2 regions of the Caulobacter sp. GW821-FHT10A10 genome follow, and region 2 is predicted to be linked to the other one. Evidence: predicted binding sites of a transcription regulator. Region 2 holds the regulator's gene; the other holds the start of a gene.

Region 1 (7,819 bases), on a different contig from region 2:
TTCGTCTCGCGGCTTAGATTCTCGTCCAGCGACACCTCTGCGGGGTCGTTGGTCGTATCGACCACGCACCGCACCGGCGCCCCCCTGGCCAGCGCCTTGCGCTTGGCCAGCAGGCGCAGGGCTTGGCGGCGGCCTTCACCGGCGCTGACGAGGTAGTAGCCGGTTTCCTTGCCGTCCTTGACCTCGGGCTCGACGACGAGCGGCTGAAGCACGCCCTTGTAGGTGATCGAGGCCGCGCGCGAGGCGATCACCTCGGCGCTGTGGCCCACGCGCCGGACGTTCTTGGGCGAGGCCTTCAGGCGATTGAGCGGAATATCCCGGACCTCGCCGTACTGGACGACGATGCGGGCGGGACCTGCGGCCTTGCCGCTGCTGGCGGCAGTGGCGGGGGTCTCAGAGGTGGTCATTGAAGCCTCCTTGGGCTGTCGGGGTTCGAGCGCAAAAGGCGCGCTCGAACCCGGCGCCCGTCGGCGAGACCTGGGTGTGCAAGCGGAGGGGCGGCTTCGCGGGGACCCGGCTGCAGGGCCCGCAAGGGACCGAAGCTGGGCGGAAGCCGATCCGAAGCGCGCCGAGGGCGGAGCCCTAAGTCCCACGGCTGCAGCAGCAGCCGGAAAAAGCCCTCGGGTGGACCGGTAAACGGGCCCGGTCGAACGCTGACACGAACCTCCCGACCCGGACCGGGCCTTCGCGGAGATGGTCCCTCTCCTGCCGCCGGCACGGCCGCGCCTTCCCTCGGGCCCTGGCCGGCGGCATGGTGCGACAAGCGATTCAAGGACGCCCGCCCATGGCCCAAAAGCCCCGCACAAGCGACGACGAATGGCGCAGCGCCTTGGCCCTGGCCCTGGTCGAGACCGGCTTTCGCAATTCGCGCCTGGAGGAACTGCACGCGGGCGTCTCGCCCACCACGGCCGTGGGCGACTACAGCGACGTCAAGGTGGTCACGCCCTATGGCGAGATCGTCTGGTCGCGGGTCTCGCGTCTGGACGACGAGGAGATGAAGGCGCTGATGATCGAGGTGGCCGATCGCGTCTACACGGTGCTGGCCCACCCCGAGCCGTTCCTTCGCCTGAAGGGGGCCGCGCGCTGGAACAGGCCCCAGCTTGATCCGGCGATGATGGACGTGGTCGCTCGATGGGAAGCGCGCGCCGCCGGCATGGCCGAGGACGAGGTCTTCGCGACCTGGCCGCACGACAGCTCCAAACAGCGCCCCCCGATACGCGCCGAGCAACGCGCGCCCGCCGACCAGGTTGAACTTGAAAGGCCCGATAAGCCTTCAGCGTTCGAAACCACGCCGGAGGCGATGCGCGAGCTTGCCGAGGCGCCGATCGCCGACCCGGTCTGGATCGCAAGGGCGCGCGAAGCCCTACGGTTGGGCTCCAAGGGCTGGGAGCGCTCGCAGTTGGAAGCGCTCGACGCCTGGGAGGAGGCTTCCTACGGCCAGGACTGAGGTGACAAGGGCGCGCGGGCGACGCAGGGTCCGCGTTTCGATTCCCCCACTCAAGGATTTCCCATGAACACCGCCGACATTGCAGAAGCCCTGGCCGCCGCCGACGACAAGATCACCAAGACCCAGGCCAAGGCCCTGGTCGACGGCGTCTTCAAGGCGATCGCCGAGGCCGCCACCAAGGGCGAGGAAGTCTCGATCCCCGGCTTTGGCAAGTTCAAGATCCAGGACAAGCCGGCCCGCACCGGCCGCAACCCGGCCACCGGCGCGGCCGTCGAGATCGCCGCCAGCAAGAAGGTCGCCTTCACGCCGGCCAAGCAGCTGAAGGACGCCGTCAACGGCTGACGGCTCGGCGCCGCCTGGTCCTGGCCTCCGCAGGGATGGTCCCTCGGTCCTGCGGCGCCCGCTCTCGCCAAGGTGATGCTTTGCCACTATGGACAACCCTGGACTACGGTTTGGGGGAACGATCCGTCTTGCGCACCTTGATCATCACCTTGGCCTTGTGGCTCGGCGCGGCCGGCGCGAGCCAAGCCGCCGACACCGTCTATGTGCTGGCCACCTCGCTCAACTGCCGCCAGGCCCCCTCGCCCAGCGCCAAGATCGTCACCCGCCTCAGCCACGGTCAGGCCGTCGAAGTGATCGAGCACGGCGAAACCTGGTCGCGAGTCGAGACTGCACGCGGCGCCCGCTGCTGGGCCGCTTCTGACTATCTTGGCGCCGACGTCCCATCCGAGCGCCTGAGCGATGTCGGGCGCTCACGCGCTACAAGCACACGCACATCTAGCCCACGCGCCGCCTATGGCCGCGCCTCAAGCCGTTCGACGCGGCTGATGTCGCCGGCCCCGCGCAAGCCCCGCCGCGCCCGCGCTCCAAGCTACTACGACGCCGGCGGCTGTCCGTGCTCGGGTTCGCGCGTCTGCATCGGCCCGCGTGGCGGGCGCTACTGCATCACTTCGGGCGGCAACAAGCGCTACGGCGTCTAGGCCCGAACCTGCCGGCTCGGCATGCGTCAAGCCGGCTTTGGACGCGCCCATTTGGGGGAACGATACCGCCAACTCAGGAGCCGGCTAACTGCAGGCGCCGAAGATGGCGCAAGCGACAACAGTTACGGTCAGAGGGTTGGCAAGCGTTACGACAGGCAAAACGGCGGCGCACCAGGTTCGCCGCCTCTGAACGCCTCCGGTGCAAAGCGTGACGATCAAACTGATCAGCCAAACCGCCGGGCTCGCGTCCCCCGGCCGGCCGCGACCTAGACGGTGCAAATTGCGGCGCAGGCCCCATATCCGTCGTCCCTGCCCTATCGGACCACGCCATGACCAAGCCCTTGAAGATCGACTTCGTCTCAGACGTCTCCTGCCCCTGGTGCGTGGTGGGCCTGGGCGGCCTGGAAGCGGCGCTTGAGCGGGTCGGCGACCTGGTCGACGCCGAAATTCATTTCCAGCCGTTCGAGCTCAACCCGAACATGCCGCCCGAGGGCGAGAACATCGTCGAGCACGTGGGCAGGAAGTATGGCGCCACCCGCGAGCAGTCGGACGCCAATCGCCAAGCGATCCGCGACCGGGCCGCCGCCGTCGGCTTCACCATGGCCACCGACGAGAACAGCCGCATCTACAACACCTTCGACGCCCACCGCCTGCTACACTGGGCGGGCGAGGTCGGGGACCAGACGGCGCTCAAAAAGGCCCTGTTCGAAGCCTACTTCACCGACAACCAGGACCCTTCAGACCATGAGACCCTGGTCCGGGCCGCAATGAAGGCGGGCCTGGACCCGCACGCGGCCCACGAGGTCCTGACCTCGGGCCGCTACGCCCAGGAGGTCCGCCAGGCCGAGCGCGCGTGGCAGGCGGCCGGAATCAGTTCGGTGCCGGCGGTGGTGATCAACGACCGGCACCTGATCTCGGGCGGACAGCCGGCTGAGTATTTCGAGCAGGCCCTGCGCCAGATCGCGGCGGAGGCTTAAATCAGCATCCTGCCGAAGCCAAACCGGCCAGCCATCCATCAAGGTTGCGATTGACCCAGGCTATCGGCGGGTAGTCGGTTAGGGCGGACAACTTCTCGGGTCAGCCCCTTCATCAGCGCAGCGAGATGGAGCAAAAGCTCATCGTCCTCTCGACTGGAGTAGGGCGATACCAGTGAGCCGTGCATGACCGCATTGCGAACTTTGCCCCACGCCTTGATCTGCTCCTTGCTTACGACGCCCCGGATTTCCAATTGATCGAGAACATACTTCGGCGTCGTCTCAGCCGTGCGATGAACCGCGCTTACCGCAACACCGCGTAGATGCTTCTCTGCAGCGGTCGATGCCGGCCACTGACCGATATGCGCCACCAGAGAAGCTATACCCGCGGTGTGAGCATCGGGGCGCGCGGTTCCACGCGGCGTTAGCAAACGGACCAGGCCTTCAATGCTGCTGGCGAAGGTCAGGGCCCACACCCAACGCGACCCATGCGAGGCCTGGATCACCTCCTCGTAGAGACGGGTGATCGTATTGGCTTCCCAATTGGGGCGTCCTTCGCTGTCGCGATCATTGGCAATGTAACTTAGTAGCTGGCCGTATAGGGTCCAGAAGGCGTCCCTGTCGGTGAGGTTATCAAGATCCCAGAGCGCGCCCCAATCGGAGTCCTTGGACCATGCTGGCGAGGGGCGTTGGGCGATCATCGCGCCGCCGTTCGGAAACGCTCGCGCGACCAGACGCGGAAAGGCGAGCTGACCAAAGAGAATGCGGAGAGGCTCGCCGAGCCAATTTTCCGCGTAGGTCAGCGGCAAGACTCCCCCGCCGGGCGTTGAAATCGACAGAACGTCTCGATCCGGGTCGAAACGAAAGGTGACCTGTTCACCAAGGACAGAAAGGCGATAAATCGGCTCACGCCCGCCCTCGGCCAAGGTCGTGGAAACAAAACGTCTCAAGAGCAGAGCGACCCGATGATTTCGGGGGATCAGGAACTCGACTTCTGTCGCTCCCGATACGCTAGAGGGAGCCGACGGGTCGTCCGTCATTAAACCCTGGCACTCTCCGTGGAGGGTCCAAGCCCCCTCTCCTTCAGCGCTAAAGCGCACTTTCGGAATAGTCCAACCGGCGTTGTAGGATCTGCCCTCGTCATCCTCAACAAGCAAGCGACAGCGCAAGAGACCATCGTATGGATCAGATTCGTGCTTTCGTACCTGTAGCAGGGCGTAGGCGGGATCAGCCGGCATGCCCGTTAACGTATATTCGAACGTTTGGGAGGTCGGGCAGCGTAGCTCGCCGGCGCCCACGATAATCGGGGGATCGAAATCACTTGCGATAAGCTCCATGCGGGCAAATCGCAGCGTTTGAGGGAAAGGCGCCATCCAACGCCAAGCTTCAAGTAACGACAATCACGGCCCCTTCAGCGGCTTGTCGCCTCGTAGGCGCGAACCGCCTCTCCGATCGACGTGACTCCTTTACCAGCGCCTCTCGCATCTTGGCCTGGAGACATCAATCTCCACCCAGAGGAGAATCCAGGCGAATTCGCGTGGCTTCGCCCGTGCCAAGAACTCGGCCTGCTGGAGAGAAGCCCCTGAAAACCTTGGACCGTCGAAGGTAGAGGACCAAACCCGGCCCCAGCAACGGCTCCTACGTACCTGCCTTGAAACGAAAAGCGGCCGATCCCCAAAGGATCGGCCGCCCCGGCCAGGGCACGCTTGCCCGGCCCTCCTCGTCTCGTTCACGCGCCGCCAAAGCCCGCCGCGCCCAACGGGCGCGGCGGGCTCGGCCTTCTAGTATTCCTCGGCGAGCATCAGGGTCAGCACCCGCTTGGTGACGGCCGGATCGGCCGGATCGGGCGAGGCCATGCAGAGGTCGAGGTCATAGTAGTCGATCTTCCAGATGAGCCGCTCGGCCCCAAGATCGAACGCGCCGAAATCGCGCTCGCCGTAAGGGTCGTCCCCCTCCGGAAAGTGGTCGAAGGCGGTCACGGCGGCGACGGCCTTGGCCAGATCGGCCTTGGACAAGGCCTGGACGCCGCTCGTCAGCACCCAGCCCGCGCCGGGCTCGGCGCGGCACGCGTCGTTCAGCGCCGCGATCGCGGCGGTATGGTCATCCTCGGTCATTGAAGCCTCCTTGGGCTGTCGGGGTTCGAGCGCAAAAGGCGCGCTCGAACCCGGCGCCCGTCGGCGAGACCTGGGTGTGCAAGCGGAGGGGCGGCTTCGCGGGGACCCGGCTGCAGGGCCCGCAAGGGACCGAAGCTGGGCGGAAGCCGATCCGAAGCGCGCCGAGGGCGGAGCCCTAAGCCCCGCTGGGCGCAGAGCGCCCAAGACAAAGAAGGAGCCGCGGAGCGCCTCGACCAGGGAGACGGGCGAGAGCCCGCCGCCGCGGCCGCGGCCTGAAGATTACTGCGCGCTCGCCTGCGAGGGCTCATGACCAATGAAGCCGGCAAGGAGACCGCGCAAAGCGCGCGTCGGAACGTCCGCGTCGAGCGGCCGGCGGCGACCCAAAGTCGCCCGCCAGGTGGCGCGCCCGTAGGAGAGCCGAAAGGCTCGGGACCGAGCGTGACCGCCGGCCGCTCTCCCCATGGGGTGGAGCGCGGCGCGAAAGCGCCGCGCGGGAACCCCGCCCCATGCTGCCCAAGTCACGATGCCTGCAAGCGCCAACAAGTTCCCATTTCGTTCTCAATCGGCTAGACTGACCTGGTGATGGAGTCGTCGCCGCGCAAAATCATCCATATCGACATGGACGCCTTCTTCGCGTCGGTGGAGCAACGTGATGACCCGGCCCTGCGCGGCCGGCCGGTGGTGGTCGGATCGCCCGCGGCGCGCGGCGTGATCGCCGCGGCCAGCTACGAGGCGCGAAAGTTCGGGGTGCGCTCGGCCATGCCGTCGAGCACGGCGCTGCGCAAGTGCCCGCAGCTGGTCTTCGTCCCCCACCGCTTCGAGGTCTATCGGGCGGTCTCCCACCAGATCCACGAGATCTTCGCCGACTACGCCGACCTCATAGAGCCGCTGTCGCTGGACGAGGCCTATCTCGACGTCACCGGCGACAAGGCCGGCGTCGCCACGGCGACCCAGACCGCCAGGATCATCCGCGAGCGTATCCGCGCCGAGACGGGCCTGACCGCTTCGGCCGGGATCTCCTACAACAAGTTCCTGGCCAAGATGGCCAGCGACCAGAACAAGCCCGACGGCCAGTTCCTGGTGGCGCCAGGCCAGGGCGAGGCCTTCGTCCAGACCCTGCCGATCGGCCGCTTCCACGGCGTGGGCGAGGTCACCGCCGCCAAGATGAAGGGCCTGGGCATCCACACCGGCGAGGATCTCAATCGCCAGTCGCTGGCCTTCCTGCAGGAGCATTTTGGCAAGTCGGGTCCTTGGTTCTACGGCATCGCCCGCGGCGTCGACGAGCGGCCGGTCAATCCGGACCGTGAGCGCAAGTCGTCGGGGTCGGAAACGACCTTCGCCGCCGACCTGGCTGACACCGGCGCCATCGAGGCCGAAATCGCCGCCCTGGCCGACAGGGTCTTTGCCTGGTGCCAGAAGACCAGCGCCTTTGGCCGCACCGCGACGGTCAAAATCAAGTATGCCGACTTCGAGCAGGCCACGCGCCGGCGCTCGCTGTCGGGGGCGATCGTCGAGCAGGAAACCCTGCGGCGCCTCTGCCTGGATCTCGTCCGTTCGGCCTTTCCGTTGCGTGCCAGCGTTCGCCTGCTGGGCGTGACCGTCTCCAACTTCGACGCCGCGGCCGCGGCCGCCACGGCCCGACAGGCCGCCCTGCCCGTCTGAGGCTTAGGATGACGTCCCATCAACCCAGCCTTTTCGCCCCAGAGGATCTCGCCGTCGCCCCGCCGCGCCAGGCCGGTCCCGAAGGGCTCGTCTACCAGGATGAGCTGATCACCCGTGACGAGGAGCGCGATCTTGCCGGCGCGATCGCCGCCCTGCCCTTCGCGCCGTTCCAGTTTCACGGCTACGAGGGCAATCGCCGGGTGGTTTCGTTCGGCTGGGCCTATGACTTCGCCCGTCAGGTGCTGGAGCCGGCGGCCCCGATCCCCGACTTCCTCTTGCCGCTGCGGGCCAAGGTCGCGAGGCTCGCCGGGCGAGCGCCGGAGGATTTCCAGCAGGCCCTGGCCATCGAATATGCGCCGGGCGCTGGCATCGGCTGGCACCGCGACCGTCCCCAGTTTGAGATCATCGCCGGGGTGTCGCTCCTGGCCTCCTGCCCCTTCCGCTTTCGCCGCCCTTCAGGCCAAGGCTGGGAGCGGTTCACGCTGCGGCCTGAGCCGCGCTCGGCCTACATCCTGGGCGGCCCCGCGCGCGAGGCCTGGGAGCATTCGATCCCCCCGGTGGAGGCCCTGCGCTACTCGGTGACCTTTCGCACCTTTCGCAAGCGCGGCTGACCGAGCAGCCATTTGATCAGGCCTCGCCTTG
Region 2 (7,819 bases):
CCCTGCCCGGACTAGAAGCGAGGCCTGAAAGGCGGCGTCATGATCCTGGTCATCGATAACTACGACAGCTTCACCTACAACCTCGTGCATTACCTGAACGAGCTGGGGGCGGAGACGCTCGTCCATCGCAACGACGACCTGACGGTGCAGGAGGCCCTGGGCCTGAAGCCGCAGGCGGTTCTGCTGTCGCCGGGCCCCAAGGCCCCCGACCAGGCCGGCATCTGCCTGCCGCTGCTGCGCGGCGCGCCCGACGACCTGGCCATCCTGGGCGTCTGCCTTGGGCACCAGGCCATCGGCCAAGCGTATGGCGGCGAGGTGGTGCGGGCCAAGGAGGTCATGCACGGCAAGACCAGCCCGATCCGCCACGCCAACAAGGGCATCTTCAAGGACCTGCCCGACCCGTTCACCGCCACCCGCTATCACAGCCTGGCCGTGCGCCGCGAAGACCTGCCGGCCGAGCTGGAGGTCACCGCCTGGACCGCCGACGGCGAGATCATGGGCGTGCAGCACAAGACCCGTCCCGTGCACGGCGTGCAGTTCCACCCCGAATCCATCGCCACCGAGGGCGGCCACCAGCTGCTGGCCAACTTCCTCGACCTGGCTGGCGTGCGCCGCGACGCCCAGATCTGGGTCTAGGACGGGGCTAGAGACATGTCCGACGCCTTCAAGCCCCTGCTGGCCAAGCTGGCCGACGGCCAGACCCTTTCGGAAGACGACGCCGAGGTCTTCTTCAGCGCCTGCCTGCGCGGCGAGCCCACCCCGGCCCAGGTGGCCGCCGCGGTCACCGCCATGCGCCTGCGCGGCGAGACCGTGGGCGAGATCGCCGCCTGCGCCCGCGCCATGCGCCGCGCCGCCGTGCATCTGGAACACCCCTATGACGTCGTCGATGTCTGCGGCACCGGCGGCGACGGCCTCCACACCCTGAACATCTCCACCGCCGTGGGCTTCGTGGCCGCCGGCGGCGGGCTGAAGGTCGCCAAGCACGGCAACCGCGCTGTGACCAGCAAGTCGGGCACCGCCGACGTGCTGGCGGCCCTGGGCGTCAATATCGACGCGACGCTGACGCAGCAGCGCGCCGCGCTGGACAGCGCCGGCATCTGCTTCCTGTTCGCCCAGTCGCACCACGGGGCGATGAAGCACGTGGCGCCGATCCGCCAGCAGCTGGGCTTCCGCACCATCTTCAACCTGCTGGGTCCGCTGACCAATCCGGCCGGCGCCAAGCGGCAGGTAGTCGGGGTTTCGGCGCCGCGCTTCGTCGAGCCGATCGCTCGTGCGCTGGGCGCCCTGGGCGCCGAACGCGCCTGGTCGGTGCACGGCGGCGGCATGGACGAGCTGACCATCACCGGCGAGACCGAGGTGGCCGAATGGCGCGAGGGGGCGATCCGCCTCTTCACCATCACGCCCGAGGCCGTGGGCCTGCAGCGCGCCTCGCTGGCCGAGATCACCGGCGGCGACCCGGCCTTCAACGCCGCGGCCCTGACCCGCCTGCTCGACGGCGAGACCGGCGCCTATCGCGACATCGTGCTGCTCAACGCCGCCGCCGCCTTCCTGGTGGCCGACAAGGTCGAGACCCTGCGCGAAGGCGTGGAGCTGGCCGGAGCCGTGCTCGACGACGGCCGCGCCAAGGCCGCCCTCGCCGGCCTCGTGGCCGCTACCAACGCCGAACCTGTGACCGCATGACCGACATTCTCGCCAAGATCGCCGACTACAAGCGCGAGGACGTCGCCGGCCGGAAGGCCGTGCGCTCGCAAGGCGACGTGGACGCCGCCGCCAAGACCGCTTCGGCGCCGCGCGGCTTCAAGGCGGCGCTGGAGGCCAAACACGCGCCGGGGAAGCTTTCCCTGATCGCCGAGATCAAGAAGGCCTCGCCTTCGAAGGGCCTGATCCGCGCCGACTTCGATCCGCCGGTGCTGGCGAAAGCCTATGAGGACGGCGGCGCGGCCTGTCTCTCGGTGCTGACCGACGGCCCGAGCTTCCAGGGCGCCGACGAGTATCTGGTGGCCGCCCGGGCGGCGACCGCCCTGCCCTGCATCCGCAAGGACTTCCTGGTCGACCCGTGGCAGGTGGCTGAGAGCCGCGCCCTGGGCGCCGACGCCATCCTGGTGATCCTGGCGATGATCGACGACGCCCTGGCGGCCGAGCTGATGGCCGAGGCCGCGCGCCTTGGCATGGACGCCCTGGTCGAGGTGCACGACGAGGCCGAGACTGAGCGCGCCGGCAAGCTGGGCGCCACCCTGTTCGGGGTCAACAACCGCGACCTCAAGAGCTTCGTGGTCGATCTGGCCGTGACCGAGCGCCTGGCCCAGCTGGCGCCGGCCGGCTCGCTGCTGGTCACCGAGAGCGGCCTTTTCACCCATGCCGACGTAGTGCGGATGGAAGCCTGCGGGGCCACGGCCATGCTGGTCGGCGAAAGCCTGATGCGCCAGGCCGACGTCACGGCCGCCACGCGCGAGCTGATCGGCTAGACTTCCCGTAACGGCGCTCGGCCACGTTTCGGCCAAGCTCGCGCTTCTCAATGCCCCTCGGTGTTCGACATCGAGGGGCTTTTCGCATGACCGCCGGCAAGACGTCGCTTCGTACCCATCTGATCGAATGGGCCAAGACCCTGGCGCTGACGGCGGCCATCGTGGTCGTGCCGAGCACCGTGCTGTGCCAGCCGTTCCTGATCCCGTCCGGCTCGATGGAGCCGACCCTGCTGATCGGCGACCGCATCCTCGTGAACAAGTTCGCCTATGGCTGGAGCCGCCACTCGGCGCCGTTCAGCCCGCAGATCGGCCATGGCCGGCTGATGGGCCGCGAGCCCGCGCGCGGCGACGTGGTGGTGTTCAAGAAACCGGGCGATGGCCGCACCGACGTGATCAAGCGCCTGATCGGCCTGCCCGGCGACGAGTTGCAGGTGGTGGACGGGGTGCTGCGCATCAACGGCGCGCCAGTGGCTCTGCGGCCGCTGGGGACGCGGATGGAGGACACGCCGTTCGGCGTGCTGCCGACCGAGCACTTCGCCGAGACCCTGCCGGGTGGCGGGACCCACCTGATCAACAGCTACGGCCCGCGCACGGCGGCCGGCAACACCGCGGTCTATCGCGTGCCGGAGGGCTGCTACTTCGTGATGGGCGACAACCGCGACAACTCGCTCGACAGCCGCTTCGACCCGGGCCCGATCCCGCCCGGCCAGGCTCGCTGCGCCTGGAACCCGGCCGTGGACGCCAATCTGCCCGCGCAGATCGGTATGGGCTTCGTGCCGTTCGAGAACCTGGTCGGCCGGGCCGAGATGGTGGTGTTCTCGTGGGAAAGCGGCGCCGGCCCGCGATGGAATCGGTCTTTCCAGCGGCTGTGAATCAGGGGCCGCGGGCCGGGAATCGCGGTATCGGCGGTGATATTCTCGGCGCTTCGGGCGCGGCGCGATCGCACCGTCTACGGAAAATCACGGCTCGGTTCGTCTTCGCGGCCCTGCGCGACCGACTGAGAACGGCGGACTTATCCGGCGTAAAATCAGTCGCTTAGGACGCAGGTCCTGACATGGGCGCTGCAAGCAAATTGGCAGAACGCCGGTCGCTGTAATTCACTTGACCTTAACCAAGAACACCTAGAGAACACTCGAAAGGTTTGCGGTTTGTTCCGCGACGACTTGCGAGGCCGTCATGCTCACCCGCAAGCAGCACGAGCTGCTGATGTTCATCCACGAACGGATCAAGGAGACCGGCGTCTCCCCCTCCTTCGACGAGATGAAGGAGGCCCTGGACCTGGCGTCGAAGTCGGGCATCCACCGGCTGATCACGGCCCTGGAAGAGCGCGGCTTCATCCGTCGCCTAGCCCACCGGGCCCGGGCGCTGGAGGTGGTGAAGCTGCCGCAGCAGGCCACGACGGCCGCCCCGCCCAAGGGCCGAGGCGCGTTCCGGCCGCAGGTGCTGGAAGGCGGCGGCCCCGCTCCTTCGGCCCCTGCCCCGACCCTGCCGGTCGCCAACGACAGCCGCGAGCTGCCGATCCTGGGCCGCATCGCCGCCGGCACGCCGATCGACGCCATCCAGCACGAACGCGACCGCCTGCCGGTGCCCGAGACCATGCTGGGCGGCGGCGAGCACTACGTCCTCGAGGTGCAGGGGGACTCGATGATCGAGGCCGGCATCCTCGACGGCGACTATGTGATCATCAAGAAGGGCGACACGGCCAACAGCGGCGAGATCGTCGTCGCCCTGGTCGGCGAGGAAGCCACGCTGAAGCGCCTGCGCAAGAAAGGCGGCTCGATCGCCCTGGAAGCGGCCAACCCCAAGTACGAGACCCGCATCTTCGGCCCCGACCAGGTCGAGGTGCAGGGCAAGCTGGTGGGCCTGATCCGTCGTTATCACTGACGGCGACAGCCTGAAGGCCGGGATTTCGAAGGGACGCGATCGGAAGGTCGCGTCCCTTTTCGTTGCGAGAAGCGCCCCTCACGCTTGTGTTGACTCAATCAACAAAACTCCAATATTGACGCGATCAACATTGGAGGCCGCATGACCGATCGCCACGACACCGACGTCGCCACCCTGCGGGCCTTCAACCGCGTCTACACAAGCCGCCTGGGCCTGCTGGACGCCAGCTATGACGGCAGCCCGTTCACGCTGAGCGAGGCGCGGGTCCTCTACGAACTGGCCAACCGGACCGATCCCGTGGCCGCCGACCTCGCCCGCGCCCTGCGCCTGGATCCGGCCCAGGTCAGCCGCACGATCAAGCGCTTCTCCGAGCGGGGCCTGGTCACGGCGCGCGAAAACCCGGCGCACGGCCGCCACCAGCTGCTGACCCTGACCGACGAGGGCCGCGCGACCTTCGCGGCTCTTGAGGCCAACACCCGGGCCAGCGTCGGCGCCCTGATCGAGGGGCTGCATCCGCTGCAGCGGGCGCGCCTGATCGAGGCGGCCGGCGCGATCAACGACGTGTTCGAGGGCGGCGCGCCGGAGGTGACGCTGCGGGCCCTGCGGCCTGGCGACCTGGGCCTCGTCGCCTCCCGCCAGCAGGCCCTCTACACGGCCGAGTACGGCTGGAACGGCGACTACGAGGCGCTGGTCGCGGGGATCCTGGCCGACTTCCACCACAACTTCGATCCTACCCGGGACGACGCCTGGATCGCGGAGGCCGGCGGCCGGATGGTCGGCTCGATCTTCCTGGTGCGCGGCGATGCGCCGGGCGTCGCCAAGCTGCGGCTGCTCTATGTGGAAGCGCAGGCGCGCGGACTGGGCGTGGGCGGACGGCTGGTCGAGGCCTGCGTGGCCCGCGCCCGCGCGCTCGGCTACCAACGGCTGGACCTCTGGACCGTCAGCGCCCTGACCGCCGCTCGTCGGCTCTATGAACGGGCGGGTTTCCAACTGGTCCGCGAAACGCCGGGCCGCCAGTTCGGCCACGACCTGGTCGACCAGATCTGGTCGCTGGAGCTCCTCTAGAGCGGGTCGAACCGCACCGATGACGGCGCAGGAGCGCGAACCTGGCAGGTCCGCGCCCTCGAACCTCACCCCCGAAGCGTCCTAGCCACGATCGACAACCAGAGAGGGGATGCCAGAGGGGATGACCGCGATGATCGGAGTGATGCTGGCCTTGGCGTTGCAAGCGCCGGCGGCCGAACCGCCGCTGACGCTCGCGGACATCGGGTTCCACGCCTCCAGCCAGCTCGGCGGCTTCTATCCCGATCGCGCCATGCGGGTTGGTAGGACTGGAGACGTCCAGGCGCGTTGCACGATCGCCAGCAAGGGCGTGTTGACGAACTGCGCCGTGCTGAACGTAACACCGTCAAACAGCCCCGAATTTGGTCTGGCCGCCCTCAAGCTGCTGGCCAGGCACGACGTGGACGCCGTCACGCGGGACGGACGGCCGACCGCCGGCCGCGATCTGCTGATCACGCTCGAATACCGCATCCGTCGCGGCGCTCCGGACATCACTGTCCGCTGATCAGCGATCCAGACCGGCCAGTTCCTTGGCCGCCGCGTCGAAACCGGCCCAGGCGGCCGCCGCCAGGGCCGCGCCGGTGCTGGCGCGGCGCACGCCCAGGCCCGGCAGGTCGGCGAGCTTCATGTCGGGTCCCCACAGCAGCACGTTGACCGGCCTGGGCGCCACGGCCGCGACGATGGCGGCGATGTCGTCGTACTTCGTCACGCCCGGCGCGTAGAGGCAGTCGGCGCCGGCGTCGGCATAGGCCTTGAGCCGTTCGATGGTCGGGGCGAGGTCGTCGCGACCGATCAGGAAGCCTTCGGTGCGGCCGACCAGGATCACGTCCTGGCCCGAGGCGTCGATGGCGGCGCGGGCGGCGGCGATGCGGGCGACCGCGTCTGGCAGCTCGTAGAGATCCTTGCCGATACGGTCCTCGATCGAGAGGCCGGCGACGCCGGTCTCGACGGCGCGGGCGACATTGGCGGCGACGCCTTCGGGCGCGTCGGCGAAACCGGCCTCGAAGTCGGCGTTGACCGGCAGGTCGGTGGCGGCGACCAGCGCGCGCAGATGCTCGAGCACCTCATCGACCGTGACCTCACCGTCGGCGCGGCCCCAGGACCAGGCCATGCCGGCGCTGGTCGAGGCCAGGGCCTTGAAGCCCAGCTTCCGCAGCCGGACCGCGCCGCCGGCGTCCCACGGATTGGGCAGGACGAAGAAGCCGTCGGCGTGCAGGGCGCGGAAGGCGGCGCGGCGGGCGGCGAAGTTGGCGGCGTCGGTCATCGGTAGTCCTTCACTCGAGAAAGCAGAGGGCCGGCTACACCGGTCAGCTGGCGTTATCCGCCCGGTTCTTGCGCAATTCTGTCAGCAGTCGTCACCCAGGGACGCCTCCCCCGCAGGGGCTGGGCCCAGACGATCCACCAGCCGTCGCGGCGGCGCCAGAGCTCGGCCGAACCGCGAGCGGCGAAATCCTCGCCCGCCAGCACGACGGCGTCGTGACAGGCGGCCGGCAGGACGGCGGGACGCGGTCCGCGCAACACCACCACCTGCGCCCCGGCGCAGAGACGCTGCAGGCCGGCGTAGTCGGGCGCGCGGCGGGTCCAGGACAGGCTGACGGCGACCGGGGCCGACGCGAGCGGCGCACAGGAGACGCGGTCGCAGGCGAAGTCCTTGCCGGCGATGGGCGTCAGACCCCGGCGACGGGCCCAGAGATCGGCGCCGAAGCGGCGGGCGTCGGGGCGCAGCAGCACCGCCTCCCCGCCCCGGCGCGCGGCGGCCGTGGCGCCGTCGGCGGCGATCCACAGGTCGGGCGGCGCCGGGCGCGGCCAGAGCGCGACGGCGAGAGCCAGCGGAACACCAAGCCAGCGCAGCCGGCCCTTCCACAGGCACAGCAGCATGATGCCCAGGAACGACAGGGCCAGGGTGAAGGGCGGGCCGCTGGCGACCACCTGCTGGGCGCCGTGGGCGCCGGCGAACCAGCGGGCGATGGCGGTCATGGCGTCTATGCCCCAGCCGGCGACGGCCAGGAACGGCGCGCCTAGGCCAAGCGGCTCCAGCACGGCCCCGACCGCCAGGAACGGCATGATCACGAAGGACGACAGCGGCGACACCGCCAGGTTGGCCGGCAAGCCCCAGACGGCGACGCGGTTGAAGTGCTGCATGGCGAAGGGGCCGGTGGCCATGCCGGCCACGAAGCTGGCCCCGACGCTGATGGCGAGCCATCCCATGGCGGCCTGGGTGAAGCGGATCGGCCAGGGCACCGAGATCTCGCGCGGCTGGCGCGGCCAGGCCTCGGCCAGGGTGACCAGGGCGGCGGTGGCGGCGAACGACATCTGGAAGCCGGGCGCGCCGGCCGACTCGGGCTGGGCGACCAGGATGATCAGGGCCGCCAGGGCCAGCCCGTGCAGGCTGACGGCCTGGCGGTCGG

What was found. Region 2 encodes LexA, which represses DNA repair genes until DNA is damaged. Its sites were predicted from a motif close to ATGTTCNCNANNTGTTCT; they were not measured.
Region 1: the regulator LexA is predicted to act here: its motif matches at 6,057-6,074, upstream of dinB (DNA polymerase IV).

What each region holds. Positions count from the first base shown of each region.
Region 1 is NZ_JBWKNV010000003.1:115,189-123,007, forward strand. It holds gene AC07NS_RS09785 (ParB/Srx family N-terminal domain-containing protein) at 1-407, opposite strand, end outside; gene AC07NS_RS09790 (hypothetical protein) at 785-1,447, shown strand; gene AC07NS_RS09795 (HU family DNA-binding protein) at 1,511-1,789, shown strand; gene AC07NS_RS09800 (SH3 domain-containing protein) at 1,918-2,427, shown strand; gene AC07NS_RS09805 (DsbA family oxidoreductase) at 2,757-3,404, shown strand; gene AC07NS_RS09810 (hypothetical protein) at 3,443-4,441, opposite strand; gene AC07NS_RS09815 (DUF3768 domain-containing protein) at 5,183-5,515, opposite strand; gene dinB (DNA polymerase IV) at 6,098-7,177, shown strand; gene AC07NS_RS09825 (alpha-ketoglutarate-dependent dioxygenase AlkB) at 7,186-7,788, shown strand.
Region 2 is NZ_JBWKNV010000008.1:262,017-269,835, reverse strand. It holds gene AC07NS_RS21910 (anthranilate synthase component II) at 40-636, shown strand; gene trpD (anthranilate phosphoribosyltransferase) at 652-1,680, shown strand; gene trpC (indole-3-glycerol phosphate synthase TrpC) at 1,677-2,465, shown strand; gene lepB (signal peptidase I) at 2,552-3,337, shown strand; gene lexA (transcriptional repressor LexA) at 3,642-4,349, shown strand; gene AC07NS_RS21885 (bifunctional helix-turn-helix transcriptional regulator/GNAT family N-acetyltransferase) at 4,491-5,414, shown strand; gene AC07NS_RS21880 (TonB family protein) at 5,536-5,916, shown strand; gene AC07NS_RS21875 (isocitrate lyase/PEP mutase family protein) at 5,917-6,675, opposite strand; gene AC07NS_RS21870 (ComEC/Rec2 family competence protein) at 6,729-7,819, opposite strand, start outside.